4 linked regions of the Immundisolibacter sp. genome follow. The protein of the gene in region 2 interacts with the protein of the main gene of each other region in a pairwise test. Links are inferred from orthologs where the notes say so. Each region holds a gene or a part of one and is shown on either strand. Other genes may lie near its edges. The genes, in order: rplL, dnaE, dnaQ and H5U26_RS11300.

Region 1 (6,836 bases), on a different replicon or contig from region 2:
GGCGCCGCGGTCGACGTCGTTCACGTACAGCACCGACAGCTCGCGCACGCCAGCGGCGCGCAGCTTCTCCAGCAAGGGCGCGTCGAGAATGGCGTTGGCCTCGGCCAGAATCTCGCCGCTGGTCGCATCGACCACGGCCTTGGCCAGAACCTTGCCGTGGACATAGTCGGGCGGTACCACCAGCTCGCGCACGCCGCTGGCGTCCAGCTGCTTGGCCTGACGCGCGGAGATGCGCTTGCCGGCCGGCACGATCACATTGCCCTTGGCATCCAGAATGTCGAACGTGACCTGTTGGTTGCGCATGCGCTCGGGCACCAGGTCCAGCGTGATCTGCTCGCTGGACAGACGCAGCGTATCGGTCTCGAAGAACAGACCCAGGATTTCCTCGACACCATAGCCAAGCGCGCGCAGCAGCACGGTGGCCGGAATCTTGCGCCGCCGATCGATGCGCACGTACACCAGGTCCTTCGGGTCGAACTCGAAGTCCAGCCACGAGCCGCGGTACGGAATGATGCGCGCCGAGAACAGCACCTTGCCGGAAGAGTGAGTCTTGCCCTTGTCGTGGGTATAGAACACGCCCGGCGACCGGTGCAGCTGCGAGACGATGACCCGCTCGGTGCCATTGATGACGAAGGTGCCGGTGTCGGTCATCAGGGGAATCTCCCCCATGTAGACCTCCTGCTCGCGCACGTCCTTGACCACACGGTTCTTGCCGGCCTTGTCATAAATGACCAGCCGCACGCGCGCCCGCAGCGGCGCGGCATAGGTCATGCCGCGGACCTGGCAGTCCTTGACATCGAACGGCGAGCGCCCGAGCCGGTACTCGACGAATTCCAGCGCCGCGGCGCCGGTGCTGCTCTGGATCGGGAACACCGACCGGAAGGCCGCCTGCAGGCCCAGGTCCTCACGCCGCTCCGCCGGCACGTCCGTCTGCAGGAAGCGCCGGTACGAATCGAGCTGCATCTGCAGCAGGTTCGGCACCTCCAACACTTCCGGCCGCCGGCCGAAATTCTTGCGGATACGCTTTTTCTCGGCAAACGAGTAAGCCATGGATCGCAGCCCCCAGACGAAACCTTCAGATGTCACTCGCGGCCAGGCCTGTCGGCAATGCACTGCCCGACGACGGCACGCGGAGCGGCCAAAAAACGAGACAAAAGAAGACCCCGACGCAACGTGGCCGGTTGTTTACACCAGCACGCAGCGCCTGGGGCCTTCCCTTGGGTACAGCACGACCTAGCCGCCGAAGATGGCGGCCGGACCGGACCGTGGATGCGTCCTGCCGATCGGCTCAGACGCGGCTCGGCGACGATTACTTGACCTCGGCTGCCGCGCCCGCCTCGACCAGCTGCTTTACCACATCCTCAGCCTCGGCCTTCGGAATGCCGGTCTTGATGGTGGCCGGCACGGCCTCCACCAGGTCCTTGGCTTCCTTCAGGCCCAGGCCGGTCAGGGCGCGCACGGTCTTGATGACGTTGACCTTGTTCTCGCCAAAGCTCGACATGACCACGTCGAACTCCGTGCGCTCCTCAACCTGCGCGGCGGCTTCGCCACCGGCAACGGCCACTGGCGCCGCCGCAAACGCGGCCGCGCTGACACCGAATTTCTCTTCCATCATGCTGATGAGGTCGACGACTTCCATCACCGTCATGTTGGAAATTGCGTCGAGAATTTCTTCCTTGCTAACCGCCATGGTCCTGACTCCTGGGAACGAAAAATAAAAATTTGAAATACCGCGGCCCGAACCTGCCGCCTCAACCCTGCTTCTGGTCCCGCACCGCCGCCAGCGTGCGCACCAGCTTGCTGTTGGGCGCCGCCAGCACGCGCACCAGCTTGGCGATCGGCGCCCTCATGACGCCCATCAACTGCGCGATGGCTTCGTCGCGGGTCGGCAGCTTGGCCACCGCATCCAGATCTTCCGGCCGCAGCAGGCGTCCGGCGACCGCCACCAGTCGGACTTCGGCCTTCGGGTTGGCCTTGCGAAAATCGCGCACCATGCGCGCCGCAGCGCCCGGTTCGCCGCGCGAGAAGGCAACCATCAGCGGGCCCCGGGCGGCCTCGCGCACGCACTCGAAGCCGGTGCCCTCCACGGCCCGCCGCAGCAGGGTGTTCTTGACCACCTTCAGATACACGTCGGCCTTGCGCGCCTCGCGCCGCAGGCCGGTCACCTGGCGGACCGTCAGTCCGCTCAGGTCCAGACCCACCAGCACCGGCGCGGTGGCTGCCACGGCAGCCACTTCACTCACGATTGCCTGTTTTGTTTCCAGAATGCTCGCCACGGCCAGATTCCTTTATTGACTAAGTAGACCGCCGGCTCACTGGCCGAGACTGGCCAGATCGACGGACAACCCCGGACCCATGGTGGACGAGACCGTCACCTTGCGCAGGTAAGTGCCCTTAGAGGTGGCCGGCTTGAGCCTTTGCACGTCCGCCAGCACCGCCTGCAGGTTCTCGCGCAGGGCCTCGACCGGGAACGACACACGGCCGATCACGAAGTGCACGATGCCGGCCTTGTCGGTGCGAAAACGCACCTGGCCCTTCTTCGCGTTGCTGACGGCGGTCGCCACATCGGGGGTCACCGTACCGACCTTGGGATTGGGCATCAGACCCCGCGGACCGAGCACCTGACCCAGAGTACCGACCACGCGCATGGCGTCCGGGGCGGCGATCACCACACTGAAATCCAGATCGCCGCCGCGAATGCGCTCGGCAAGATCCTCCATGCCGACGGCATCGGCACCGGCAGCGGTGGCCGCTTCGGCCGCCTGACCCTGCGCGAACACGGCCACGCGGGCCTTCTTGCCGGTGCCGTGCGGCAGCACGGTGGCGCCGCGCACGACCTGATCGGATTTGCGCGGGTCGACCCCCAGGTTCAGGGCCACGTCCATCGACTCGTCGAACTTGGCGCTCGCCACTTCCTGCAGCAGGCTGAGGGCATCGGCCAGCGGCAGCTGGCGGCGGCCGGCCAGCTTCTGGTCGATCGCGCGGCGTCGTTTGCTGTTAGCCATGTCAGACCCCCTCCACCGTCAGACCCATGCTGCGCGCGCTGCCGGCAATGGTGCGCAGCGCCGCTTCCAGATCGGCCGCTGTCAGGTCCGGCTCCTTGGCGCGGACGATTTCTTCCAGCTGCGCGCGGGTAACCACGCCGACCTTGTTGGTGTTCGGGTTCGGGCTGCCCTTCGCGATACCGGCGGCCTTGCGCAGCAGCACCGACGCAGGCGTGGTCTTCTTGACGAAGGTGAAGCTGCGGTCCTCGTAAACCGTGATCACCACCGGTACCGGCAAGCCCGGCTCCATGCTGGCGGTCTCGGCGTTGAAGGCCTTGACGAACTCCATGATGTTCACGCCACGCTGACCCAGCGCCGGGCCGACCGGCGGGCTGGGGTTGGCCTGACCGGCCTTCACCTGCAGCTTGATATACGCACTGACTTTTTTTGCCATTTCAAAGTTCCAGTTGACGGGTACAGCGCCTTACGGCTCCCCGTTGTCGCCACGAGGGCGGCTAGGCTTTCTCCACCTGGGAGAAATCCAGCTCGACCGGCGTGGACCGGCCGAAAATCATCACCGACACGTTCAGACGGTTCTTCTCGTAATTGACGTGCTCGACAACGCCGTTGAAGTCGTTGAAGGGACCATCGGCCACGCGCACCATCTCACCGACTTCAAACAACACCTTCGGCCTTGGCTTGTCCTGACCCTCGCGCACGCGGCTGAGGATTTCGTCCGCCTCGCGCTCGGTGATCGGAGCCGGCTTGTCGCCGCTGCCGCCGATGAACCCGAGCACCCGCGGCACGCTGCGCACCAGGTGCCAGGTTTCCTCGTCCATTTCCATCTGCACCAGCACGTAGCCGGGAAAGAACTTGCGCTCACTGGACCGCTTCTGGCCGTCCTTCATCTCGACCACTTCCTCGGTCGGGACCAGGATCTCGCCGAATCGGTCCTCCAGGCCGGCCCGCGCGACGCGCTCCTTGAGCGCGCGCTGCACGGTTTTCTCGTAGCCCGAGTAGGCGTGCACCACATACCAACGCATCGCCACCGATCAGCCCCCCATGCCCATGAAGCCCCTGATCGCGAGGCTGATCACCCAGTCAAAAAACCACAGCATGAGGCCGACCACCACCGCCGCCACGAACACGATCCCCGTGGTCTGCAGCGTCTCGCGCCGCGTCGGCCAGACCACGCGCCGCACCTCGGTGCGCGAGTCCTTCAAAAACCCCCACAGGCGCCCACCCGGACCACTGCGCAAGCCAACCAGCAGCGCCAGTCCGACACTGGCCAGCACCACCAGCACGCGCACGACCTGCGGCTGATCGGCCAGGACATAGAACCCGACCACGCCGGCCACCAGCACCGCCACGGCCAGGGTCAGCTTCAGACGATCCGCAAACCCCTGCTTCGCCATCGGCGCATTGACTGCCATATTCGTGAGCCTTCGAGAGTGTCTTTGAAACCGGCCCAGAAATGGCAGGCCAGGAGGGAATCGAACCCCCAACCTGCGGTTTTGGAGACCGCCGCTCTACCGATTGAGCTACTGGCCTGTACCTTGCAACACCCGCCGCACCGGCATCCAGCCGGACCTTACTCGATCACCTTGACAACCACGCCGGCGCCGACCGTGCGGCCGCCCTCGCGGATCGCAAACCGCAGGCCGTCGTCCATCGCGATCGGCGTGATCAGCGATACCTGCAGGTTCACGTTGTCGCCCGGCATCACCATCTCGGTGCCCGCCGGCAGCTCGCAGCTGCCGGTCACGTCGGTGGTCCGGAAGTAGAACTGCGGGCGGTAGCCCTTGAAGAACGGCGTGTGGCGCCCGCCCTCGTCCTTGGACAGGATGTACACCTCGGCCTCGAACTTGGTGTGCGGGGTGATCGAGCCAGGCTTGCACAGCACTTGACCACGCTCGACCTCGTCCCGCTTGGTGCCGCGCAGCAGCACGCCCACGTTGTCGCCCGCCTGGCCCTGGTCCAGCAGCTTGCGGAACATTTCCACGCCGGTGCAGGTGGTCTTGATGGTCGGGCGCATGCCCACGATCTCGATTTCGTCACCGACCTTGACGATGCCCCGCTCGACACGACCGGTCACTACGGTGCCGCGCCCGGAGATGGAGAACACGTCCTCGACCGGCATCAGGAACGCGCCGTCGATGGCGCGCTCCGGCAGCGGGATGTAGCTGTCGATGGCGTCGACCAGTTTCAGGATGGCCGGCACGCCGATTTCGCTCTGGTCGCCCTCGAGCGCCTTCAGCGCGCTGCCGGTCACGATCGGGGTGTCGTCGCCCGGGAAGCCGTACTGGGTCAGCAGTTCGCGCACTTCCATCTCGACCAGCTCGAGCAGTTCGGGGTCGTCGACCATGTCGGCCTTGTTCAGGAACACGACGATGTACGGCACGCCCACCTGACGCGCCAGCAGGATGTGCTCGCGGGTCTGCGGCATCGGGCCGTCGGCCGCCGACACCACCAGGATGGCGCCGTCCATCTGCGCCGCACCGGTGATCATGTTCTTCACATAGTCGGCGTGACCGGGGCAGTCGACGTGCGCGTAGTGGCGGGTCGGGGACTCGTACTCGACGTGCGCGGTCGCAATGGTGATGCCGCGCGCCCGCTCTTCCGGCGCGTTGTCGATCTGGTCGTAGGCCTTGAATTCCCCGCCAAAACGCTCCGCGCCGATCTTGGTCAGCGCCGCCGTCAGCGTCGTCTTACCGTGATCCACGTGACCGATCGTGCCCACGTTCACGTGCGGCTTGGTTCGCTCAAATTTGGCCTTGGACATGCCCTAACCTCTGCTGAAACTGACGGATGCCGACCCTGCGGCGCCGAAATGAAACACAACTGGTGCTCACGACTGGAATCGAACCAGCGACCTCTTCCTTACCAAGGAAGTGCTCTACCGACTGAGCTACGTGAGCGCGTTCGTCCCCGGTACAAATAATGGAGCGGGTGATGGGAATCGAACCCACGCTATCAGCTTGGAAGGCTGAAGTTCTACCATTGAACTACACCCGCGCCGGCACCTTACCGGCACCGAAAACCGCCGCCGTGACGGCGATTGACGGGATGATCCAAATGGTGGAGGGGGGAGGATTCGAACCTCCGAAGGCTGAGCCGTCAGATTTACAGTCTGATCCCTTTGACCGCTCGGGAACCCCTCCGGGGAAATAGCCGCGCATTATCTGGGCCATCCGCAGCGACGTCAACGGGTGGCCGGCGCGCACGGCACCGCCCCGGCTCCCGGCAGGGAGCCGCTCAAGGCCGTCGGCGCTCGCGCGGGTCACAAAACTGCTCGCCACCGGGGAATCTGGAGCGGGTGAAGGGAATCGAACCCTCGCTGAGAGCTTGGGAAGCTCCCGTTCTACCATTGAACTACACCCGCGGGGACCGGCATTCTAGCCACCGGCTTTCCGTAACGGCAAGCAGCGGGCGACCACCTTGATCGGACTGCCGGGCGCAAACCGCCCGCCCGCACGAGGGGCGCGATGCGCCTGCGCCCGGGGTCAACGCCCGAACAGGCCGCGCAGCATGGTCTTGCCCGACGACTCGCGCGCCCCGTCCGGCTTCGGCCCGAGCTTCTCCTGCAGGCGGCGCACGGCCTCATCACGCAGGGCGTCCTTCAATTCCGGCTCCACCTTGAAGGCGCCGGGTCGGCCGCGCACCCGCAGCGGCACCGGCGCCTCGCGGGCATCCTCCTGGGCCGCGCCATCAGCGCTGCGACGTACCGACGCCGCCTTGAGCCGATAGTCGATCTCGCTGCTGGCCAGATCCAGCGTGCCGGCGCCGGTGATGCGATAGAAGCGGCCGGGCCGAAAACGCACCTGCTCGAGCATGAGATCTTCGCTGCGCCAT
Region 2 (8,209 bases):
CGCCTCGGCGGCGTGCGTGGCGTGGCGCGCGAGACCCGCGCTGGCGGCCGGCCAGCGTCTGCCCAGCAACGGCAGGACCTGGCCGCGCAGGAAGTTGCGATCGAAGCGGGCGTCGCCGTTGCTCGGATCCTCCACCCATTGCAGGGCGTGCGTGTATGCGTAGCGGGCCAGACGACTGGCCGGCCAGTCCAGCAGCGGGCGCAGCAACCAGCCGGGGCCGAAGCGTCGCAGGCCCGGCATGGCGGCAGCGCCGGCCAGGCCGGCCCCGCGCAGCAGCGCCAGCAGCACGGTTTCCGCCTGATCGTCCTGATGGTGAGCGGTCAGCAGCAGGTCACCGGCTTGCATGTCGGCCGCCAGGGCGGCGTAGCGCGCCGTGCGGGCGGCGGCCTCGGCGCTTTCGCCGCGCGCCGGGCGGGCATCCACGCGCCGCACGTCCAGCGGCACCTGCAGCGCCGCGCACACCTGGGCGCAGTGATCGGCCCAGCGGCCGCTGTCCGGATGCAGGCCGTGCTCGACGTGCACCGCGCGCAGGCGGTGCGGCGCCAGCGCGGCCCGCTGGCCGGCCAGCCAGTGCAGCAGAACGTGGGAATCGCGCCCGCCGCTGTAGGCGATGCGCAGCGTGACCGGTGGGCCGTTTGTCGGCAGCGCGGCCTTGATCCGATCGAGGCCCGGATCAAGGGCCGGATCGAAACCCGCGTCGGCGCTCACCCTTCCTTGTAAACACCGTAGCCGCGCAGGCGCTCCAGGCGCCGCTGCAGCAGGCCGTCGGCCGGCATGGCGTCCAGCTCGTCCAGGTGGCGCACGAGCGCGGTGCGCACGGCGGCGGCGGCGGTGTCGAAGTCGCGGTGGGCGCCGCCGCGTGGCTCGGCGATGATCTCGTCGACCAGCCCCAGCTCGTGCAGGCGCGGGGCGGTGATGCCCATGGCATCGGCGGCCAGCTCCGCCTTGCCGGAGTCCTTCCACAGGATGGCGGCGCAGCCCTCGGGCGAGATCACGGCGTAGGTGCCGTACTGCAGCATCAGCAGGCGGTCGCCGACGCCGATGGCCAGCGCGCCGCCGGAGCCGCCCTCCCCGATCACCACGCTGACGATCGGCACTGGCAGCCGCGCCATCAGATACAGGCTCTCGGCGATGGCCTGGCTCTGGCCGCGTTCCTCGGCATCCACGCCGGGGTAGGCGCCGGGCGTGTCGATGAAGGTGATGATCGGCAGCCTGAAGCGGGCCGCGGTGCGCATCAGGCGCTGCGCCTTGCGGTAGCCCTCGGGCTTGGGCATGCCGAAGTTGCGGCGGACTTTTTCCTGCACGTCGCGGCCTTTCTGGTGGCCGATGACCAGCACCGGGCGCTCGCCCAGGCGCGCCAGGCCGCCGACGATGGCGGCATCGTCGCGGAACATGCGATCGCCGTGCAGTTCCTCGAAGTCGGTGAACATGCGCCGGATGTAGTCCAGCGTGTAGGGCCGCTCCGGGTGACGGGCCAGTTGTGCGATCTGCACCGGCGTCAGCTTGCCGAAGATGCTGTCGGTGAGGCTGTCGGCCTTGCGCTGCAGGCGCGTGACCTCGTCCTCCAGGCTGACCGTGCCGCCGCCGGCGGTCTGGCGCAGCTCGTCGATGCGCGCCTCGAGTTCGGCGATCGGCTTTTCGAATTCTAGAAACTGGAATGCCATGCGGTAGGGTCCGGTTCAGTCGGCGGTATCGGCGAGGGCGTCCGCGAGGGTGTTGGCAAAGCTCGGCGCAGCCGCCGGTGAGGGTGCAGCGGCAGGCCGCACGGCCGGCATCCGGGGCGGCGGATCGTAACGGAATTCGGCCGCTGCAACCCCGGGCAGGGCGCGCAGGCGCTCGATCAGCGCGTCCTCGGCGCGCACCTGGAAAGCCGGTCCCAGGCGCAGCAGGCCGCTTGCAGCGTGCGTACGGCAGTCGACCAGCACCGGGCACGGTCCGCGAAAGGCGCCCAGCACCTCGACCAGGCGGGTCGGCAGGTCGGCCGGTGCCTGCGCGGTGGCGAGTTCACACCACAGGCTGGCGCCGCGCCCGGCGCGGGCAGCCGGCAGCGGCAGGGCCTTTTCGGCGCGGATGCGAAAGCCGCCGTTGAAGTCGTCCACCGACACCGCGCCCTCGACCACCAGCAGGCGGTCGCGCGCCAGCAGGTCCGGGGCGCCGGCCAGCTGCTCGTCGAACAGGGTCACGTCCAGGCGCGCCGTGCGGTCGTCCAGGGTGACGAAGGTCATGCGCCGGCCCTTGCTCAGCGTGCGGCTGCCCACCACCAGGCCGGCGATGCGCACGTTGCGACCCTCGAAGCGCTGCACATCGGCCAGGCGGCAGTCGACCAGGCGCCCCAGCTCCGTCTCGTAGGCCTCGATCGGGTGGCCGGACAGCCACAGGCCGAGCGACTCGCGCTCGGCGGTCAAACGCTCGGCGGTGCTCCAGCGCGGGCAATCGACCAGCTGCGGCGCAGGTGCCGGGCCGGTGTCGGCGCTCACGGCGCCGAACATGTCGTTCTGGCCGGCATCGGCGGCGCGGCTTTCCTGCTCGGCCAGGGTGTAGGCCTGATTGAGCGTGGCCAGCAGGGCGGCGCGGTGGCCGTCGAGTTGATCGAAGGCACCGACGCGGATCAGCGCCTCGGCGGCGCGCTTGTTGACCCGGCGCGGGTCGATGCGACGGCAAAAATCGAACAGGTTGCTGAACGGCCCGCCGGCGGTGCGCGTCTCGACGATGGCCTCGATGGCCGCCTCGCCGACGCCCTTGACCGCGCCCAGGCCGTACAGGATGGCGCCCTCGTCGGTGACGGTGAAGGCATGCAGACCGCGGTTGATGTCCGGCGGCAGCAGGCTCAGGCCCATGCGCCGGCACTCGTCGATCAGCGTCACCACCTTGTCGGTGTGATCCATGTCGGCCGACAGCACGGCCGCCATGAAGGCCGCCGGGTGGTGCGCCTTCAGCCACGCGGTCTGGTAGGACAGCAGCGCGTAGGCGGCCGAGTGCGACTTGTTGAAGCCGTAGCCGGCGAACTTCTCCATCAGGTCGAAGATCTCGCCGGCGCGCTGCGCGCCGACGCCGTTGGCCACCGCGCCATCGACGAAGCCGGAGCGCTGCTTGGCCATCTCTTCGGGCTTTTTCTTGCCCATGGCGCGGCGCAGCAAATCGGCCTGGCCGAGGCTGTAGCCGGCCAGCACCTGGGCGATCTGCATCACCTGTTCCTGGTACAGGATCACGCCGTAGGTGGGCCGCAGCACCGGCTCCAGGCGCGGCTCCAGGTAATCCGGCCGGGCGCGGCCGTGCTTGCGGTCGATGAAGTCATCCACCATGCCGGACTGCAGCGGCCCCGGCCGGTACAGCGCCACCAGCGCCACCACGTCGTCGAAGCAGTCCGGCTGCAGGCGGCGGATCAGGTCGCGCATGCCGCGCGATTCGAGCTGGAACACCGCCGTGGTCTCGCAGCGGCGCAGCAGGGCGTAGGCCTCGGCGTCGTCCAGCGGCAGGCGGTCGATGTCGAAATCGGCAAACGCCGGGTCGCGCCGGGCCAGGGTCTTGAGCGCCCAGTCGATGATGGTCAGCGTGCGCAGGCCCAGGAAGTCGAACTTCACCAGGCCGATGGCCTCGACGTCGTCCTTGTCGAACTGCGTCACCGGGCTGCCGCCGCCGGCTTCGCAGAACAGCGGCACGAAGTCGGTCAGCGGGCCGGGCGCGATGACCACGCCGCCGGCGTGCTTGCCGGCATTGCGCGCCAGGCCTTCGAGCGATTTGGCCAGGTCGATCAGCGTGCGCACGTCGTCCTCGGCCTCGTAGCGCCCGCGCAGCGCGGCCTCCTGCGCCAGCGCCTTGTCGAGCGTGATGCCGAGCTCGAACGGGATCAGCTTGGCGATCGAGTCCACGAAGCCGTACGGCAGGCCGAGCACCCGCCCGACGTCGCGCACCACCGCCTTGGCCGCCATCGAGCCGTAGGTGATGATCTGCGACACCCGCTCGCGGCCGTAGCGGCTGGCCACGTAGTCGATGACCCGGTCGCGGCCGTCCATGCAGAAGTCGACGTCGAAATCCGGCAGGGACTTTCGTTCCGGATTCAGGAAGCGCTCGAACAGCAGGTCGTTGGCGATCGGATCGATGCGCGTGATGTCGAGTACGTACGCCACCAACGAGCCGGCGCCGGAGCCGCGGCCCGGTCCGACCGGCACGCCGTTGGCGCGCGCCCAGGCGATGAAGTCGGCCACGATCAGGAAGTAGCCGGCAAAGCCCATGCCGTTGATGACGTCCAGCTCCAGCGCCAGGCGCTGGCGGTAGGTGTCGGCGTCCAGTGCCAGCCCGTCGGCGACGGCGCGATGCAGCAGCGCGTCCAGCCCGGCGCCGGCCTGGTTGATCAGGTGCTGCTCGGCGCTGATGCCGCCGGGGGCCGGGAAGGCCGGCAGCATCGGCTCGCCAAGCGTCATCTCGAGGTTGCAGCGCTGGGCGATGGCCAGCGTGTTCTGCAGCGCTTCCGGCAGGTCGGCGAACAGCACCGCCATTTCCTGCGGCGTGCGCAGGTATTGCTGCTCGCTGTAGTGACGCGGCCGGCGCGGGTCGTTGAGCACCCGGCCTTCGGCGATGCACACGCGCGCCTCGTGCGCGTCGAAGTCGGTCGCGGCCAGAAAGCGCACGTCGTTGCTGGCGACCACCGGCGTGCCGGTGGCGATGGCCAGCTCCACGGCGGCGGCGACGTGGGCTTCCTCGCCGGGACGGCCGGTGCGCGTCAGTTCCAGGTAATAGCGGCCCGGGAACAGCGCCTGCCAGTCGGCCAGCAGCTGGGCCGCCTTGTCGTGACTGCCGGCGGCCAGCGCCTGGCCCACGTCACCGGCCAGTCCTCCGGACAGCGCGATCAGGCCCTCGCTGTGGCCGACCAGCCAGTCGCGCAGCACACCCGGCCGGCCGGCGCGCTGACCCTCGACGTAGGCGCGGCTGAGCAAACGACACAGGTTCAGATAGCCGCCGCGGTCCTGGCACAGCAGCACCAGGCGGCTGGCGGCGCTGCCGTCGGCCTGCTCCCACAGGGTGATGTCGGCGCCGGCAATCGGCTTGATGCCGGCCGCCTGCGCGGCCTGGTAGAACTTGACCAGCGCGAACAGGTTGCCGGCGTCGGTGACGGCCACCGCCGGCATGCCGGCAGCGCGCACGGCATCGACCAGCTCGTCCACCCGCAGCACGCTGTCGGTGAGCGAGTACTCGCTGTGCAGACTGAGATGTACGAAGCCCGCGGACGACATTGACGGCCAACTGGGAGGCAAACGGGCGGGCTATTCTAGCCCGGCAGGAACAAGCTGCCGGCGCACCGGGCCGAAGCTGCGCCGGTGGCAGGCACTGGCGCCCAGGCGCGCCAGTGCGGCCAGGTGCTCGGCGGTCGGATAGCCCTTGTGGCGAGCCAGGCCGTAGCCCGGATACTGCGCATCGAGGGCTGTCAGCTCGGCGTCGCGCGCCACCTTGGCGACGATGGACGCGGCGCTGATGGCCGGAATCAACGCATCGCCGCCGATGATGGTTTCAGCCTGCGGCAGGCCGGGCGGGCGGCGATTGCCATCCACCTGAACGCGCCCCGGCAGGCAGCCGAGCGCCGCCACGGCCCGTTCCATGGCCAGCAGGCTGGCGTGCAGGATGTTCAGGCGATCGATTTCTGCCACCTCGGCGCGGCCGATACCGACCGCGAAAGCACAGGCATGGATTTGTGCCGCCAGCGCCTCGCGCCGGGCGGCGCCGAGCGTCTTGGAATCGGCCAGACCCAGGATCGGCCGGCCGGGGTGCAGGATCACCGCGGCGGCGATCACCGGCCCGGCCAGCGGGCCGCGACCGACCTCGTCGACGCCCGCCAGGAGGCCGCTCAGGTCCATCCGGCCACTTCCAGCACGGCCCGCGCAGCCAGCTCGGCCGGGTCTTCGGTCTGCGGGGGCCGCAGTGCGGCAAGCTCGGCGCGCATGGCGGCCCCGGCGGCCGGTTCCAGAAGGTAGGCAATGGCCCCACCGAGCGCGGCCGGCGTTGCCGCGTGCTGGATGAACTCCGGCACCACGGCGCGCCCGGCCAGCAGGTTCGGAATCGCCACGTGCGGCGTGCGCACCAGGCGGCGGGCGATGGCGTAGGTCAACGGCGCCAGGCGATAAGCCACCACCATGGGCCGCTGCAGCAGCATGGCCTCCAGCGTGGCCGTGCCCGAGGCCAGCAGGACCGCATCGGCGGCGGCCATCACCTCCTGCGCGCGGCCATCGACCAGCGTGCAGGACAGGCCCGCGCCGCTGCGGCGCAGCGCAGCCTCGACCGCCGTGCGGGCGGCCTGGTTCACCAGCGGCAGCAGCAGATGACAGGACCGTCCCTGCTCGCGCAGCCACTGCGCGGTGGCCAGGAACAGCGGCGTCAGGCGGCGGTACTCGCCGGCCCGGCTGCCGGGCAGCAGTGCCAGCACCGGCAGCGAATCCGGTCCGGGCGGCGGCAGGCCCAGCGCGGCCCGGGCGACGGCCGGGTCGATGGGCCGCAGCGTGGCCTGCAGCGGGTGTCCGACCTGCGTTACCGGCACGCCGTGGCGCTCGTAGAAGCGCGCCTCGAAGGGGAACAGGGTCAGCATGCGATCGACCGCGCCGGCGATCTGCCTGACCCGCCCCTCGCGCCAGGCCCACACCGACGGGCTGACGTAATGCACGGTGCGGATGCCGGCCCGGCGCAGACGCGCCTCGACCGGCAGGTTGAAATCCGGCGCGTCGATGCCGACCAGCACCTGCGGCGGGTCGGCGCGAAGCTGGCGCAGCAGGCCGCGGCGGATGCGCAGCAGGCGCGGCAGATGGGCCAGCACCTCGACGATGCCCATCACCGCCAGCGCCTCGGCCGGATACAGCGCCCGGCAGCCGGCCGCGCGCATGGCCGGGCCGGCCACGCCGATACATTCGATGTCCGGCACGCGGCGTCGCAGGGCATTGATCAGTGCCGCGCCCAGGGCGTCGCCGGAGGGTTCGCCGGCAATCAGGCCGACCCGCAGCCGGCCGGAGTTCATCGGGTGTTCACCGCCCCGGTCACCGAATGATGCCGCGCTGCGAGCGGCGCACGAAGGCGGCGAGGGTCGCCAGATGCGGGCAGTCGCTCTCGCCATCCAGCACCGCCAGCGCATCCTGCAGGCGCAGGCCGCTGCGGTAGAGAGTCTTGTAGGCGCCCCGGATGGCGGTCAGGTCTTGGGCGCTGAAACCGCGCCGGCGCAGGCCCTCGGTGTTGATGCCGCGCGGCCGGGCCGAGTTGCCCTCGGCCATGACGAACGGCGGCACGTCCTTCAGCGCCACCGAACTGGCGGCCAGGAAGCTGTGCGCGCCCAGGGCGCAGAACTGGTGCACCAGCGCGAAGCCGCCCAGGATCACGTGGTCCTCGACCAGCACGTGGCCGGCCAGCGAGGACGAATTGGCGAAGATGGTGTGGTTGCCGATCAGGCAGTCATGGGCGATGTGCACGTAGGCCATCAGCCAATTGTCGTCGCCGATGCGCGTTACCCCGCCGCCGCCGGCGGTGCCGGTGTTGATGGTGCAGAACTCGCGGATGGTGTTGCCGTCGCCGATTTCGAGCCGACTGTCATCGCCGGCGTGGTACTTCTTGTCCTGCGGAATCTCGCCGATGGACGCGAACTGGAAGATGCGGTTGTGACGCCCGATGCGGGTGTTGCCGGTGATGACCGTGTGCGGGCCGATGACACAAGCCTCGCCGATTTGCACCTGCGGGCCGATCACGGCGTAGGGACCGACCTCGACGTCCGGCGCCAGGCGGGCGTCAGGATGGATGCGGGCGGTCGGATCGATCATGTGATGGCCTTGAGCGTGCACATGATCTCGGCCGAGGCGACCTCGGTCCCGTCCACGCTGGCGCTGCAGGTGAACATCCAGATGCCGCGCACGGCGCGCTTCAGCTGCACCTCGATACGCAGCTGATCGCCCGGTTGCACGGCCTGGCGAAAGCGCGCCTTGTCGATGCCCACGAACAGGTACACGTTGTCGTCCTGCGCGCTGGTGCCGGTGGAACGAAAGCCCAGCACGGCGCTGGCCTGCGCCATGGCCTCCACGATCAGCACCCCGGGCATGACCGGGTAGTTCGGGAAATGGCCGGGGAAGAACGGCTCGTTCAGGGTGACGTTCTTGAGCGCGACCAGGCGCGTGCCGAGCTCCAGTTCCAGCACCCGGTCCAGCAGCAGGAAGGGGTAGCGGTGCGGCAGCAGGCGCATGATTTC
Region 3 (7,106 bases), on a different replicon or contig from region 2:
ACCGCACGGCCATCGACATCATGAGCCGCTTCCTGCCGATCATGAAGCAGTACCAAAACCTGCCCATGAAGGCCTACGACCTGGGCTTCGGCCACAACATCATCGAGAACTACACCCTCACCGACGCGCAGGTGCACGAGCGCTGGCCGGCCGAGTTCATCGACATGCTGATCAGTGCCCATGGCCGCCAGCGGGCCATGAACGCGCTGCGCCACCGCTTCAACATCGTGCTGTTCCCGAACATGGCGATCCTGGAATACCACGTGCGGGTGATCCGGCCCCTGGCGGCCGACCTCACCGAAGTGCGCCAGTACCACACCTCCATGGTCGGCGCGCCGGCCGAGATGAACCTGCGTCGGGTGCGCGAGCATGAGTTCTTCTACGGCCCCGGCGGGGCCGGCGGACCGGACGACCTGGCCACGTTTGATCGCATCCAGCAGGGCATGGAAGCCTGGACGGCGCCGTGGGTGCTGTTCAACCGGGGTCTGAAATCGGAAGAAACCACCGCCGAGGGCCTGCGCTGCGGCCATCACACGCAGGAAACCCAGCAGCGGGCGCCCTACTACGAATACCGGCGATTGATGGAAGGCAAGGCGCCCGCGCCCAGCCGCATCCGCCTGGCCGCGGCAGGCTGAGGAGCAGCACATGAACCAGGCCCAAGCTGAAGCCTTCCTGTTCCGCGAAGTGCGGCTGCTCGATCAGCGCAAGTTTCGCGACTGGCGACAACTGCTGACCGACGATGCGATCTACTGGGTGCCCAACGGCGACGCCGACGGCGATCCACAGCTGCATTGCTCCATCGTCTACGCCACGCCGTCCATGGTGGAAGACCGCCTCGACCGGGCCGAAAGCCCGTTCTACTGGGTGGGCGACCCGCCCATCCGCAGCGTGCACACGGTCAGCAACGTGCTTGTGGAGCGCGCCGATGGCGACAGCGCCGACATCGCCTGCAACCAGGTGATCTACCTGTACCGCGAGAACGACCAGCGCCGCGATCAGGTGCTGGAGATCCTGCCGGCGCAGTGCGAATACCGCCTGCAGCGGCACGGCGACCAGTGGCGAATCGCCCACAAGAAAGTGGCGTTGCTGAACAGCGACGGCCTGGTACCGCTGCTGCCGCCGATCATCTGAGACGCTTCGTCAGGCCGCGCGCCGGCGGCCTATGCCGATGGCCGCCAGATCGTGCCCCGGCACCAGCCGGCCGGAGTAATGCCGGCTGGCCAGGCGCAGGCGATCGTCGCTCGCGTTGTGCGAAATGACGTGGCTTCTGACCAGCGCCCTGGCGCCGGCCTGCTCGGCAATGCGGCCGGCGTCCTCGATCCCGCAGCCGGCCCAGCCAGTGCCGCCGCGCGCCCAGCAGGACGCGCGGGTGGCGCACCGATCAGACGAAGCTGTCGTAATGGATGCGGTCCGGCGGTACCTTCAGCTCGCCGCCCAGCATCTGCATGACGGCATTGATCATCACCGGCGGGCCACAGGTGTAGAACTCGCATTCCATCAGCTGGTCGGCCGGGATGTGCGCCTTGACCTGCTCGTGGATGAAGCCGAGCAGGCCGGTCCAGCTGCCGGCCTTGGCCAGGTCCGGATCGGACAGCGCGGGGAAAAACTCGATGCGATCGCCAAAGCCCGGCAGGGCCTTGAGTTCCTCCTCGCCGCACAGGTCGCGCGGCCCGCGGGCGCCATAGAAGAACTTCAGCTTCACGCCATCCATGGACGGGTCCGCCACCAGCCCGCGGGCAATCGACAGCATGGGCGCCAGGCCCGAGCCGCCGCCGATGCACACCACGGTGCGCTTGATCTCGGTGCGCAGGTAGGCCAGGCCGTACGGGCCGTCGATGTCGATGTGGTCGCCGACCTTCAGGTCGAACAGCGCCGCGGTGCCGGCGCCGTTGGGCACCTTGCGGATGATGAACTCCCAGCGCCCGTCGGCGTTGCGGATGTTGGACATGGAATAGGCACGCGGCCCGGCTACACCCGGCAGGTGCAGCAGCGCGTACTGGCCCGGCCGAAAGCCGGCCGGCTGGTTATCCTTGAACACGAACTCGCGGATGTCGTGCGTCAGATCGCGGACGGCCAGCAACTCGCCCTTGAACCGGCGCGGCGTGTCGGTCGGGATGAAATGATCGTCGATGATCATCGGCTTGATCACGCAGTCGCTCACCGGCACGCACTGGCAGGCCAGCAGCCGGCCGCGCTGACGATCGCGCGGGTTCAGGCCCGGGGCTTCCTCCCACAGGGTGCGCACCTCGCCTTCCACCACTTCGAACTTGCAGCTGCCGCAGCTGCCGACGTTGCACTCATAGGACAGGCCAACGCCCGCCCGCAGACCGGCGCGCAGCACCGTATCGTCCGGGGCGCAGGGGTACTCGGCGCCGGATTGCTGCACGCGGATGGAGAAGGCCTGGCTCATGGGTCTACCTTTATGGGTCGTGAACGAAAGGGGGTGGCGCGAAAAAAATCGGTCCGCAAGTTTACCCAAGCCGGACAGTCAGGAATCGACGCCGCCGGCCAGCCACAGGCAACGCCCGCCGCTGACCTTGTCGATGGCCTTCAGACGCGCCATGTGGGCAAGCATCTCGTCCTCGGTCGGCAGGGTGACCGGCAGCGCCGGTCGGTCGGCGCGAACGCGCAGCGGCTGGGCCGCATTGCCGTCGTGCGCGGCGTTGGCCTCGTCACCCAGCAGCAGCGTGACCTGGCCGCCGGTCATGGCCAGGTACACATCCGCCAGAATCTGCGCGTCCAGCAGCGCGCCGTGCAGGCTGCGCCCGGAGTTGTCCACGCCGTAGCGGCGGCACAGGGCGTCCAGCGTGTTGCGCTGGCCAGGATGCAGGCGCCGCGCCATCGGCAGCGTATCGAGCACGCTGCACAGGGCGTCGATGCGATCCGGAGTCCCGTTGTCGAGGCGTGCCAGCTCGGCGTTCAGAAAGCCGATGTCGAAGTCGGCGTTGTGGATCACCAGCTCGGCACCGGCGATGAACTCCAGGAATTCCGCCGCCACGTCGCCAAAGCGCGGCTTGTCGGCCAGGAATTCGTTGCTGATGCCGTGCACTTCCTCGGCGCCGGGGTCGATCGGCCGGTCCGGCTGCAGGTAGTGGTGGAAATGCTTGCCGGTCAGGCGGCGGTTCAGCAGCTCGACGGCGCCGATTTCGATCACGCGGTGGCCCTCGGACGGCGACAGGCCCGTGGTCTCGGTATCCAGAACGATCTGCCTCATCGCCGGCCACCCGCGCCCGCCGCCGCCTTGCCGCCCAGCAGTTCATCGATGCCGCGATTGGCCAGGGCGTCGGCGCGCTCGTTTTCCGGATGCCCGGTGTGGCCGCGCACCCAGGTCCACTCGGCCTGGTGCGGCACCAACAGTTCGTCCAGACGCTGCCACAGCTCCTGGTTCTTGACCGGCTTGCCGTCGGCGGTGCGCCAGCCACGCCGTTTCCAGCCGGCCAGCCACTGCGTGATGCCGTGCAGCACGTACTGCGAATCGGTGACGATGTGCAGCCGGCTTGGCCGTTGCAGCACCTCCAGCGCGCGAATCACGGCCGTCAGTTCCATCCGATTGTTGGTGGTGTGGGCCTCGCCGCCCCACAGCTCGCGCTCCTGCTCGCCGTAGCGCAGCAGCGCGCCCCAGCCGCCCGGACCCGGATTGCCGCGGCAGGCGCCGTCGGCAAAGATTTGCACCGGCTGGCTCATGCCGCCGCCCGTCCGGCCGGCAGCCGCTGCGCAGGTGTTGCGTAAACCGGCAGGCGCTGCCACTGCAGGCGCAGCGGGCGCACCGCAAAGCGCCGCTTGCTGGCGGCCAGGCAATACAGCCCGCCACCGCGCGGCAGCAGGCGCGGGCCGATGCGCTCCATGACGCGCGTACCGCGCAGCGCCCATTGCCGCTCCAGCGGCAGGCGGAAAAACGCCGTCGTGACGTCCTCCACCTGCATCGGCAGGCGGGCCAGCAACTGACGCAGTTCGCCCACCGAGCGCAAATGCTGCGGCCACCAGTCGCGGGAATGATTGCCGAAGCGCTCGGCCAGCCCACGCAGCCCGCACAGGCTCCACGGGTTGAAGCCGGCCACCAGCAGCCGCCCGAACGGCATCAGCACCCGCTCGGCCTCGGCCAGGATCGGTGCCGGATCGGCCACGTGTTCCAGCACGTGCAGCAGGATCACCACCGCCGCGCTGTCGCTGGCCAGCGGCCAGGCGGCCGGATCGGCGCGCAGGCCGACACCCGCCGCCGGCGCACCCGGCCCGGCCATGACCACCGACCAGGCGCGCTCGCCGCGCCCGCCCAGGTCCACGGCCGGCCAGTGCCCCGGCACCTGCACCACCAGACCCTGCAGGCCCCGCGGCAGCAAGGCGCAGACCTGCGCGTGCAGGGTCTGCGTGAGGGCGGCGGCCAGTGGATCGGGCGCCTGGACGGCGGACGGTGTGGAGCTCATGTGATCAGGATACAGCGCGCAACAGCAGGCTCTGGCAGGTCGGCGACGGCAGGGGTTTCAAGCCACAAAAGGCTTTTCAGCCGCCGTGTACGCCGGACGGCTGCCACCGGCACGACCGATTCCTAAAACGGGATGTCGTCGTCGAAATCGCCGCCGAAGTCGTCGGCCGCAGGCTTGCTGGCGCCGCCGCCCGGTCGACCAGCCGCCGCCGGCGCACCGCCGCCCCAGGTCGGCTCTTCACCACCGCTCTGGCGGCCGCCGTAACTGCCACCGCCTTCGCCACGGCCCTCGCCGCCGCCACCGAGCATCTGCATGTCCGAGCCGACGATTTCGGTGCTGTAGCGCTCGACGCCTTCCTTGTCCTGATACTTGCGCGTCTGCAAGCGGCCTTCGATGTACACCGTGCGGCCCTTCTTGAGGTACTCGCCGGCAATCTCGCCGAGCTTGCCGAACAGCACCACGCTGTGCCATTCGGTGGCTTCCTTCTTCTCGCCGGTCTGCTTGTCCTTCCACGACTCGGTGGTGGCGATGCGCAGATTGGCCACCGCCGAGCCGCCGGCCGTGTAGCGCACCTCGGGGTCGCGCCCCAGGTTGCCGATCAGAATTACCTTGTTGATGCCGCGCGCCATGACCGCCTCCGTAATATCGAAATCATCAAATTTTCGCCGCCGAGAACCGCTCCAGGCTGGCCGGCTCGAACCGCTGCCCATCCACCCGCAGGTAGGCTACACCTTCCTCCGGAATCACCACCGCCTCGGCCACGCCGACCAGCGCCGACAGTTCATCGGTCAGCGTGCGCGCCTGCTCGGGGCTCAACCGACCCACGTCGACCAGCTGCGTTTTCAGGTGGGCCGGTGCCTGCAGGCCAAGCGATATCGCCAGCCAGATCACGCACAGCGCAAGGCCGGCCAGCAGCACACCCGTGGCGCCGTGATGGCCACGCAGCCACCCGGCCCCTGCTCCGCCGATGAAAGCCCCCAGAAACTGCGCCGTGGAATACACGCCCATCGCCGTCCCGCGACCCGCCATGGGTGCCAGGCGCGACATCATGGACGGCAGCGTGGCCTCCAGCACGTTGAACGCGATCAGGAAGGCCAGCAGCCCGGCCGCCACGCCCCACAGCACGTGATTGCCCTCCAGCAGCACCAGCAGGCCGCCGGTGAGCAGCCCCACCATGGCCACGAACACCTGCTTCAGGCGGGCGCGCCGCTCGGCGTAGACGATCAGCGGCACCATGGCCGCGATCGACAGCAGCACGGTCGGCAGATACAGCCACAGATGCTGCGCCGCCGGCAGGTGCAGGTTGTCGCGCAGCAGCGGCGGCAGCACCACGAACGTGCCGGTCATCAGGATGTGCAGCGCCATGATGCTGAAGTACAGCCGCAGCAGATGCGGGTCGCTCAGCGCCACGCGCAGTTGCCCACTCGGCCGGCTGACCGCGCGCGACACCACCGGGGTTGGCACCTGCCACCACAGCAGGCCGATCATGACCAGCGCCAGCACGGCGATCATCAGGAAAATGCCCGGCACCGTCAGCCAGGCCGCCAGCACCGGCCCCAGCGGCAGCGACACCAGATAGGCCCCGCCGATGCTGATGCCGATGGCGGCCATGCCCTTGCTGCGTTGCTCCGGGCGCAGCAGATCGGCCAGCAGCGCCATGATCGGCGCCGCCACCGCGCCTGCGCCCTGCAGCGCCCGGCCGGCGATGATGACGGTCACGCTGTGCGCAGCCGCCGCCAGCACGCTGCCGGCGCTGAACAGCAACAGGCCAGCCGTGATGACCGGCTTGCGCCCGAACCGGTCCGACGCGCTGCCGAAGGGAATGCCGAACACCGCCTGCGTCAGGCCGTACATGCCGAGTGCCAGACCGATCATGGCCGGCGTGGCGCCGGGCAGCGTCTCGGCGTACAGCGCCAGCACCGGCAGCAGCAGGAACAGCCCCAGCATGCGCAGTATGTAGATGGCCGACAGGGTGCCGGTAACGCGCCGTTCGCTGGGTGTCATGTACGCGGGAGTCGGATCGGGTCGTTGGCAGCGCGACGGTGCGCGCGGCCGGGCCGGCATTATCCGGCCGCCCCGCCCGCCGCCACAAGGCGCACCGTCAGCCAAGCATCGCCCTACGGCAAGCACCGTCGCGCCGGAAGCCGCCTCGATGCCGGCAGCCGCTTGCTCTCAACCCTTGTGCGAGCGACACCGCGGGATCGGCGCCCCCGCCGCAAATCCGGACCGCGCCCGCCGCACCCGAAGATTCGGCCCGAGGGCGGGCCTCCCACAGGAAAAGCCGCTGTGGAAGCCTCCCGTGGGAGCGGCGCCCCCGCCGCGAATTCGCACCGCGCCCGCCGCACCCGAAGATTCGGCCCGAGGGCGGGCCTCCCACAGGAAAAGCCGCCGTGGAAGCCTCCCGTGGGAGCCCGTGGGAGCGGCGCCCCCGCCGCGAATCCGCACCGCGCCCGCCGCACCCGAAGATTCGGCCCGAGGGCGGTCCTCCCACAGGAAAAGCCGCTGTGGAAGCCCCCCGTGGGATCGGCGCCCCCGCCGCGAATCCGCACCGCGCTCGCCGCACCCGAAGATTCGGCCCGAGGGCGGGCCTCCCACAGGAAAAGCCGCTGTGGAAGGCTCCCGTGGGATCGGCGCCCCGCCGCGAATCCGCACCGCGCCCGCCGCACCCGAAGATTCGGCCCGAGG
Region 4 (7,065 bases), on a different replicon or contig from region 2:
GCACCGTGTCGACCACATCCGTGAGCAGGGCCTGCACCGGGAAGGTTTCGAGGCTCAGCTCCATCTTGCCGGCCTCGATCTTGGACAGGTCCAGGATGTCGTTGATCAACGCCAGCAGGTGCTTGCCTGAACTGCGGATGCGTTCCAGATCCTGTGCCATCTGCTCGGCGTCCGGATCATCGGCACGGTCGCCAAGGTCATCCAGCAGCATTTCGGTGTAGCCAATGATGGCGTTCATCGGCGTGCGCAACTCGTGGCTCATGTTGGCCAGAAAAGCGCTTTTCAACTGATTGGCCTGCTCGGCCGCCTGACGTGCCTCGTCCGTGCTGCGAGCTGCCTGCTGCAACTGACCGGCCATCTGGTTGATGCCGCGGGCCACATCCGCCAGCTCGTCGTCATGCTCCAGGGGAATACGGTAGGCAAGGTCGCCGCCGCCGATGCGCTGCGCACCGGCATTCAGCTGGATCACGCGGCGGCGCAGGAAGACAAAGAAATGCAGGGTCACCACCACCACCAGCACGCCGGTGATCAGCAGGTTGGCGATGCTCACCCGCCGGGTCAGGCGCTCGACGGACGCATCCTGAGCCGCCACGGCGTCGGCATGCGCTTGCTGCGCCGCCTGTAACGCGGCCAGTTGCACGCGAATCCGGCGCAACAGGGAATCGCTTGCCTCGTGCGTCGGCCAGCTGCCGCTGCGCAGTTCATCCACCGCCTTGCGCAGGGCCTGCAGATCGCTGCTGCCGGCCAGGGACTCGCTGCTGGCAAGGCCTGTGAGCGCGTCTTCCAGCGCGGCCAAAGGAGCAGTTTCCATGGCCCCGGAACGCGGGTCCAAGGCCCGTAATTGCAGCTCGGCGCGGGCCAGCAGCAACTGGCTTTCGGCCGCATCCAGGATGCGTTCGACGCTGTTCGAGCGAAAAAACTGCGCCCCCAGGGCCAGCGCCACATTGATCCCGAACAGCAGCAGGATCAAACCGAACGACAGCAACAGCCGCTGCGCAATCGTCACGGGCCGACCCCTGCAATCATCACGGGCTGAGCCCTTCCGGCAGCGGCGCAATACCCTGCCTACGGTTGATTTCGTGGGGCTCCGGCGGCACCGGCAATTTGCCGCCGGTCCACTCGATCACTGCCCCGGCGCGGCGATCGCGCGCGAGCGTCGGCGGCAGTACATCGCGACGGCGACGGTCCTTCAGCCCCGAATACCCGCATTTGCAACTTGCACTGGTGCAGCCGCCGAGCGGCAGCAGCGGCGCGCGATACAAATCGAACACCTGCGTGCGCAGGGCCTGCGCAACCTGGCAGGCGCCCTGGGGTGGCAGACGCAGCATGATCGCCCAGTAGTCGCCCGAGCGCTGCAGTTCCTGTAGATGCGCCTTGGGCTGGCGCGGGAACTTTCGTTGATTGGTCCTGGCTCGGCCTGCGCGCGCTGGCGCCACCTCACGACGCGAGCCCAGCAGCCCCCACAGGGCGCTGAAAGCGACCCCTGCCAGGACCGGCAACGGCAACAACCAGGCCGCCAGCACCCAGTCGGCACCGGAAAGCGCCTGCCAAAGCTGGGCCGCGCCCGCAATCAGCAGGCTCACCGTCAGCCAGAATAACCAGCGTAACCACCCGCTGCGCCTGGGCTTGCTCGCACGCACGTCGTGTCCCTGCGAAAGTATCTTCGATTGGTGGGGCTGTTGTATGCCACAAAGTATGGATGCAAATGGTTGAAAAACCAACCTTGCCAGCAGGATGATGGCACGGCCTGAACCACAAAATCCTGTGGCACGTGCCACTGAAGTACAAGCGGGCACGCACGGACCACGCCCGTCTGCGAAGCGCCGGGCATCGAGCCGGCCAAGGAACGACGCGATCCGGCGTCAATGCCGAATTCGCCCAGGAACCGTGCCGCTATCGCCCAGGATCGCGTTGCCGAGCCATCCGGAGCAAGCCTTGGTGTGGCACGTTGCGCCGCCCGTGGGGATCGATCCGGCCCTGCCGGGAATGATGGATGAGCAGACTGCGGCGATGGCCGCCGCGGCCGGATCAGACGATCAGCGCAAACACCACGCCGACCGCCACGATGGCGACGACGGTGGCAATCAGGGCCTTGGGCAGGGTGTCGATCATGCGCTACAGGAATGTGCCGCGAGGGCAGGCTTCGAAAATGGCTCCCCGGGACGGGCTCGAACCGCCGACCCAGTGATTAACAGTCACTTGCTCTACCGACTGAGCTACCGGGGAAGAAAAGGCCGCGTAGTCTAGGTGCCGTGCGGGCGGCTGGTCAAGGCGCAAACGGCCATCAGCCGAGAGCTACTTTAAGCCGGCGCATGGCCTCCTTGAGGTTGTCCATGCTGGTGGCGAACGACAGGCGCAGGTAGCCGGGGGCGCCAAAGGCGCTGCCGGGCACCAGGGCGACCTCGGCCTTTTCCATCAGCCAGGCGGCGAACTCGACGTCGTCGCTGACCCCCGGCGTGGCGGCGATGGCGTCGGCCACGCTGAAGAAGCAGTAGAACGCCCCGTCGGCCGGCGCGCAGCGGATGCCCTTGATGTCGTTCAGCGCCGCCACCACGAAGTCGTGGCGCTGCTTGAAGGCAGTGTTCATCTGCTGGATGAAGCCCTGATCGCCTTCCAGGGCGGCCTGCGCCGCCACCTGCGAGATGGAACAGGCGTTGGACGTGCTCTGCGACTGGATCTTGGCCATCTCGCTGATGACGCGGGCATCACCGGCGGCGTAGCCGATGCGCCAGCCGGTCATCGAATACGCCTTCGAGACGCCGTTGAGCACCATCGTGCGCTCGTACAGCGCCGGGCAGGCGTTCAGGATGTTGCGAAACGGCGCGCCGTCCCAGCGGATGTGCTCGTACATGTCGTCGCTGGCGATCCACACCTGCGGGTGGCGCAGCAGCACCTCGGCCAGGGCGGCCAGTTCGGCTTCCGAATAGACGCTGCCGGTGGGATTCGACGGGCTGTTGAGCACCAGCAGTTTGGTGCGCGACGTGATGGCCGCCTCCAGCTGCGCCGGGCTGATCTTGAAGTGGCCGTCCAGATCGGTTTGCAGGATCACCGGCGTGGCGCCGGCCAGCAGCACGATGTCCGGATAGGACACCCAGTACGGCGCCGGGATGATGACCTCGTCGCCCTCCTCCAGCAGCACCTGCGCCAGGTTGTAGAAGCTCTGCTTGCCGCCGGACGAGACCAGAATCTGCGCCGGCTGGTAGCTGAGACCGTTCTCGCGCGCGAACTTGTCGACGATGGCGCGGCGCAACTCGGGCGTGCCCTCGACCGCCGTGTATTTGGTGAAGCCGCGGTCGATGGCGGCCTTGGCGGCGTCCTTGATGTGCTGCGGCGTGTCGAAATCCGGCTCGCCGGCGCCCAGGCCAATCACCTTGCGCCCGGCGGCCTGCAGCTCCTTGGCCTTGGCGGTGACGGCCATGGTGGCGGACGGCTTGATGGCGGCGACGCGGGCGGCGAGCTTGAGTTCCACGGTGGTTACCCCGATATGGGCAGACGGCAAAAAAAGGGCGGCTAATATACGAGTTTGCCCGCCGCCAGCGTACCCCATGAGCCAACCGTTCCAACTCGTCAGTCCCTACGCGCCGGCCGGCGACCAGCCGCAGGCCATCGCCCGCCTGATCGAGGGGCTGCAGGCCGGCGAGGACGCGCAGGTGCTGCTGGGCGTCACCGGCTCGGGCAAGACCTTCACCATTGCCAACGTCATCCAGGCGGTGCAGCGCCCGACCATGGTGCTGGCGCACAACAAGACCCTGGCGGCGCAGTTGTACGCGGAGTTCCGGGATTTCTTTCCGCACAACGCGGTCGAGTACTTCGTCTCCTACTACGACTACTACCAACCGGAAGCCTACGTGCCGGCGTCCGACACCTATATCGAGAAGGACGCCTCCATCAACGCGCAGATCGAGCAGCTGCGCCTGTCCGCCACCAAGGCGGTGCTGGAGCGGCGCGACGTGATCGTGGTGGCGTCGGTGTCGGCCATCTACGGCCTGGGCGACCCGCGCATGTACCTGAGCATGGTGCTGCACCTGTCGCGCGGCGAGCGCATCGACCAGCGCGCCATCCTGCGCCGCCTGGCCGAGCTCCAGTACACGCGCAACGACCTGAACCTAACGCGCGGCACCTACCGCGTGCGCGGCGAGATCATCGACGTGTTCCCGGCCGAGTCGGAGACCGACGCCGTGCGCATCGAGCTGTTCGATGACGAAATCGAGTCGCTGGCCTACTTCGACCCGCTGACCGGCGCCATCCAGCGCCGCGTGCCGCGCCTGACCATCTACCCCAAGACCCACTACGTCACGCCCAAGGACACCATCCGCGCGGCAGTGGAGCAGATTCGCCAGGAACTTGGCCCGCGCCTGACCGCCCTGCGCGCCGCCGGCAAGCTGCTGGAAGCCCAGCGCCTGGAGGAGCGCACGCGCTTCGATATGGAGATGCTGCAGGAGCTCGGCTACTGCTCCGGCATCGAGAACTACTCGCGCTACCTGTCGGGCCGCGGCCCCGGCGAGGCGCCGCCGACCCTGTTCGACTACCTGCCGCCCGACGCCCTGCTGGTGGTGGACGAGGCGCACGTCATGACCCCGCAGCTGCGCGCCATGTACCGCGGCGACCGCTCGCGCAAGGAAGTGCTGGTCGACTACGGCTTTCGCCTGCCCTCGGCGCTGGACAATCGGCCGCTGAAGTTCGAGGAATGGGAGCGCCTGGCGCCGCAGACCATCTTCGTTTCCGCCACGCCGGGGCCGTACGAACTCGGCCGCACGTCCACCGTCATCGAACAGGTGGTGCGCCCGACCGGCCTGGTCGACCCGGAGGTCGAAATCCGGCCGGTGGCCACGCAGGTGGACGACCTGCTGTCGGAAATTACCCGCTGCGCGGCCGCCGACCAGCGCGTGCTGATCACCACGCTGACCAAGCGCATGGCCGAGGACCTGACCGAGTACCTGTCCGAGCACGGCGTGCGTGTGCGCTACCTGCACGCCGACGTCGAGACCGTGGAACGGTCCGAGATCATCCGCGACCTGCGCCTGGGCGCCTTCGACGCGCTGGTCGGCATCAACCTGCTGCGCGAGGGCCTGGACATGCCCGAAGTGGCCCTGGTGGCCATCCTGGACGCCGACAAGGAAGGCTTCCTGCGTTCCGAACAGTCGCTGATCCAGACCATCGGCCGCGCCGCGCGCAACCTGAACGGCCGGGCCATCCTGTACGCCGACCGCATCACCGGCTCCATGCAGCGCGCCCTGGCCGAGACCGACCGCCGCCGCGCCAAGCAGATCGCCTACAACGCCGAGCACGGCATCACCCCGCGCGGCGTGCAAAAGGCCGTCGGCGAACTGCTCGACATCGGCCGCAAGGAACCGGCCCAGGAACGCCGCCGGGTGGCCAAGGTGGCCGAAGACGCCGCCGATTACGGCGCCATGTCGCCGCGCCAGATCGGCCAGCTCATCGCCCGCCTGGAACAGGACATGTACCGCCACGCCGAGAACCTGGAATTCGAACAGGCGGCGCAGGTGCGCGATCGCATCCACGCCATCCGCGAGCTGGCCCTGCGCGGCGGGGCGGTGGATGTCGTCCTGCCGTAACTCAACGGACGGGGCCCCGCTCGTGGGGCTCAAGGAAACGCTTGCGTCTTGACGCTCCCCCATCCCCAGGGGAACGTTCCCGGCTCGACGGTTGCTACCACTCGGTGTCCGGGTCGTGGGGCCTGCAGGCCGGCGCGCAGTCGTACGGTTAGGTGGTGTTTCTGGTGACCGGCGCGGCGCTGAACCACCTGCGTGAGACGAAGGGCTGGGTGCTCGGCGTCGGGCCGACGCCGGTGCTGGTCGACGAGGGAGCAGCCAAGAATCTGTCTACCTCCACGCTCAAGGATGATGCGTATGCCTTCAGCTTCAGCCAGCAGGGGCTGATGGCGGGGCTCACCATCGGGGACACGAAGATATCCCGCATCGAGCGCTGACGGCCGTTGATGCCGGGCCGCGGGGCGGGACCCGGCCCGCGTGTCTGACCGCTCAGCCGACCGTCGGCAGCCGCTTCAGCGCGTCCGCGATGGCGGTTTCGGGGTAGTCGTAATCGCGCAGTTCCCCGGCGAAATAGCGGTCATACGAGGCCATGTCGAAATGGCCGTGGCCGGACAGGTTGAAAAGGATCACCCGCGGCTCGCCGGCCTGTTTCGCCTCCAGTGCTTCGTCGATGGCGGCGCGGATGGCGTGGTTGGACTCCGGCGCCGGGATGATGCCCTCGCTGCGGGCGAACAGCACGCCGGCCTCGAAGGTGGCCAGCTGCGGCACGGCGCGTGCCTCGACGATGCCGGCGTGGCGCAGCTGCGCCACCAGCGGCGCGCTGCCGTGGTAGCGCAGGCCGCCGGCGTGGATGCCGGGCGGCACGAAATCGTGCCCCAGCGTATACATGCGCATGATGGGTGTGAGGCCCGCCGTATCGCCATAGTCGTAGGCATAGGCGCCGCGCGTCAGCGTGGGGCAGGACGCCGGCTCCACCGCCAGCAGGCGCACCTGCCGGCCGGCGGCCTTGTCGGCCACGAACGGAAATGCCAGCCCGGCAAAGTTCGATCCGCCGCCGCAGGGGGCGATCACCACATCCGGATAATCGCCGGCCAGCGCCATCTGCGTCTTCGCCTCCAGGCCGATCACGGTCTGGTGCAGCATGACGTGGTTCAGCACGGAGCCGAGCGCGTAGTTGGTGTCGGCGCGGCCGGCAGCTTCCTCGACCGCCTCGCTGATCGCCATGCCCAGCGAGCCCGGCGAGTCGGGGTCTTGTTGCAGCATCGCCCGGCCGGCGGCGGTGTGCGGACTGGGGCTGGCGATGACCTCGGCGCCCCAGGTGCGCATCATCGAGCGGCGGTGCGGCTTCTGGTCGTAGCTGACGCGCACCATGTACACGCGCACCTCGACGCCCAGCATCTGGCCGGCCATGGCCAGCGACGAGCCCCACTGCCCGGCGCCGGTTTCGGTGGTCAGGCGCTGCACGCCGGCCTGCGCGTTGTACCAGGCCTGCGGCACCGCGGTGTTGGGCTTGTGTGAGCCGGCCGGGCTGACGCCCTCGTACTTGTAGTAG

What was found.
Region 1: the proteins of dnaE (region 2) and rplL interact in binary tests that used the Escherichia coli proteins (3 or more experiments, as listed by UniProt). The link is inferred for Immundisolibacter sp. from one-to-one orthologs.
Region 3: the proteins of dnaE (region 2) and dnaQ interact in binary tests that used the Escherichia coli proteins (3 or more experiments, as listed by UniProt). The link is inferred for Immundisolibacter sp. from one-to-one orthologs.
Region 4: the proteins of dnaE (region 2) and H5U26_RS11300 interact in binary tests that used the Escherichia coli proteins (3 or more experiments, as listed by UniProt). The link is inferred for Immundisolibacter sp. from one-to-one orthologs.

What each region holds. Positions count from the first base shown.
Region 1 is NZ_JACIZD010000001.1:721,370-728,205, reverse strand. The notes cover bases 1-2,730. They hold rplL (50S ribosomal protein L7/L12), read right to left. Parts: upstream 1,691-2,730; coding sequence 1,310-1,690; downstream 1-1,309. Other genes in these bases: rplA (50S ribosomal protein L1), read right to left, coding at 2,313-2,730; rplJ (50S ribosomal protein L10), read right to left, coding at 1,752-2,276; rpoB (DNA-directed RNA polymerase subunit beta), read right to left, coding at 1-1,050. In the rest of the region: more of rplA, read right to left, coding at 2,731-3,005; rplK (50S ribosomal protein L11), read right to left, coding at 3,007-3,438; transcription termination/antitermination protein NusG, read right to left, coding at 3,500-4,033; preprotein translocase subunit SecE, read right to left, coding at 4,037-4,417; tuf (elongation factor Tu), read right to left, coding at 4,576-5,766; H5U26_RS03470 (AsmA family protein), read right to left, coding at 6,488-6,836. UniProt on the Escherichia coli protein: The binding site for several of the GTPase factors involved in protein synthesis (IF-2, EF-Tu, EF-G and RF3). Is thus essential for accurate translation.
Region 2 is NZ_JACIZD010000003.1:89,949-98,157, reverse strand. The notes cover bases 1,480-5,582. They hold dnaE (DNA polymerase III subunit alpha), read right to left. Parts: upstream 5,232-5,582; coding sequence 1,680-5,231; downstream 1,480-1,679. Other genes in these bases: rnhB (ribonuclease HII), read right to left, coding at 5,262-5,582; H5U26_RS06455 (acetyl-CoA carboxylase carboxyltransferase subunit alpha), read right to left, coding at 1,480-1,664. In the rest of the region: tRNA lysidine(34) synthetase TilS, read right to left, coding at 1-708; more of H5U26_RS06455, read right to left, coding at 705-1,479; more of rnhB, read right to left, coding at 5,583-5,849; lpxB (lipid-A-disaccharide synthase), read right to left, coding at 5,840-6,997; lpxA (acyl-ACP--UDP-N-acetylglucosamine O-acyltransferase), read right to left, coding at 7,017-7,787; 3-hydroxyacyl-ACP dehydratase FabZ, read right to left, coding at 7,784-8,209. UniProt on the Escherichia coli protein: DNA polymerase III is a complex, multichain enzyme responsible for most of the replicative synthesis in bacteria. This DNA polymerase also exhibits 3' to 5' exonuclease activity. The alpha chain is the DNA polymerase catalytic subunit.
Region 3 is NZ_JACIZD010000012.1:27,711-34,816, reverse strand. What follows is about bases 1,352-4,351. They hold dnaQ (DNA polymerase III subunit epsilon), read right to left. Parts: upstream 3,215-4,351; coding sequence 2,489-3,214; downstream 1,352-2,488. Other genes in these bases: H5U26_RS11820 (methyltransferase domain-containing protein), read right to left, coding at 3,681-4,351; rnhA (ribonuclease HI), read right to left, coding at 3,211-3,684; H5U26_RS11835 (2Fe-2S iron-sulfur cluster-binding protein), read right to left, coding at 1,382-2,410. Outside these bases: H5U26_RS11845 (Rieske 2Fe-2S domain-containing protein), read left to right, coding at 1-635; H5U26_RS11840 (aromatic-ring-hydroxylating dioxygenase subunit beta), read left to right, coding at 646-1,131; more of H5U26_RS11820, read right to left, coding at 4,352-4,421; ssb (single-stranded DNA-binding protein), read right to left, coding at 4,544-5,050; H5U26_RS11810 (MFS transporter), read right to left, coding at 5,076-6,425. UniProt on the Escherichia coli protein: DNA polymerase III is a complex, multichain enzyme responsible for most of the replicative synthesis in bacteria. The epsilon subunit contain the editing function and is a proofreading 3'-5' exonuclease.
Region 4 is NZ_JACIZD010000011.1:10,948-18,012, forward strand. What follows is about bases 1,378-4,336. They hold H5U26_RS11300 (pyridoxal phosphate-dependent aminotransferase), read right to left. Parts: upstream 3,470-4,336; coding sequence 2,285-3,469; downstream 1,378-2,284. Other genes in these bases: H5U26_RS11290 (hypothetical protein), read right to left, coding at 1,378-1,640; uvrB (excinuclease ABC subunit UvrB), read left to right, coding at 3,546-4,336. In the rest of the region: H5U26_RS11285 (response regulator), read right to left, coding at 1-1,006; more of H5U26_RS11290, read right to left, coding at 1,026-1,377; more of uvrB, read left to right, coding at 4,337-5,576; H5U26_RS11315 (TrpB-like pyridoxal phosphate-dependent enzyme), read right to left, coding at 6,003-7,065. UniProt on the Escherichia coli protein: Shows aminotransferase activity with methionine and histidine as substrates, and to a lesser extent also with phenylalanine.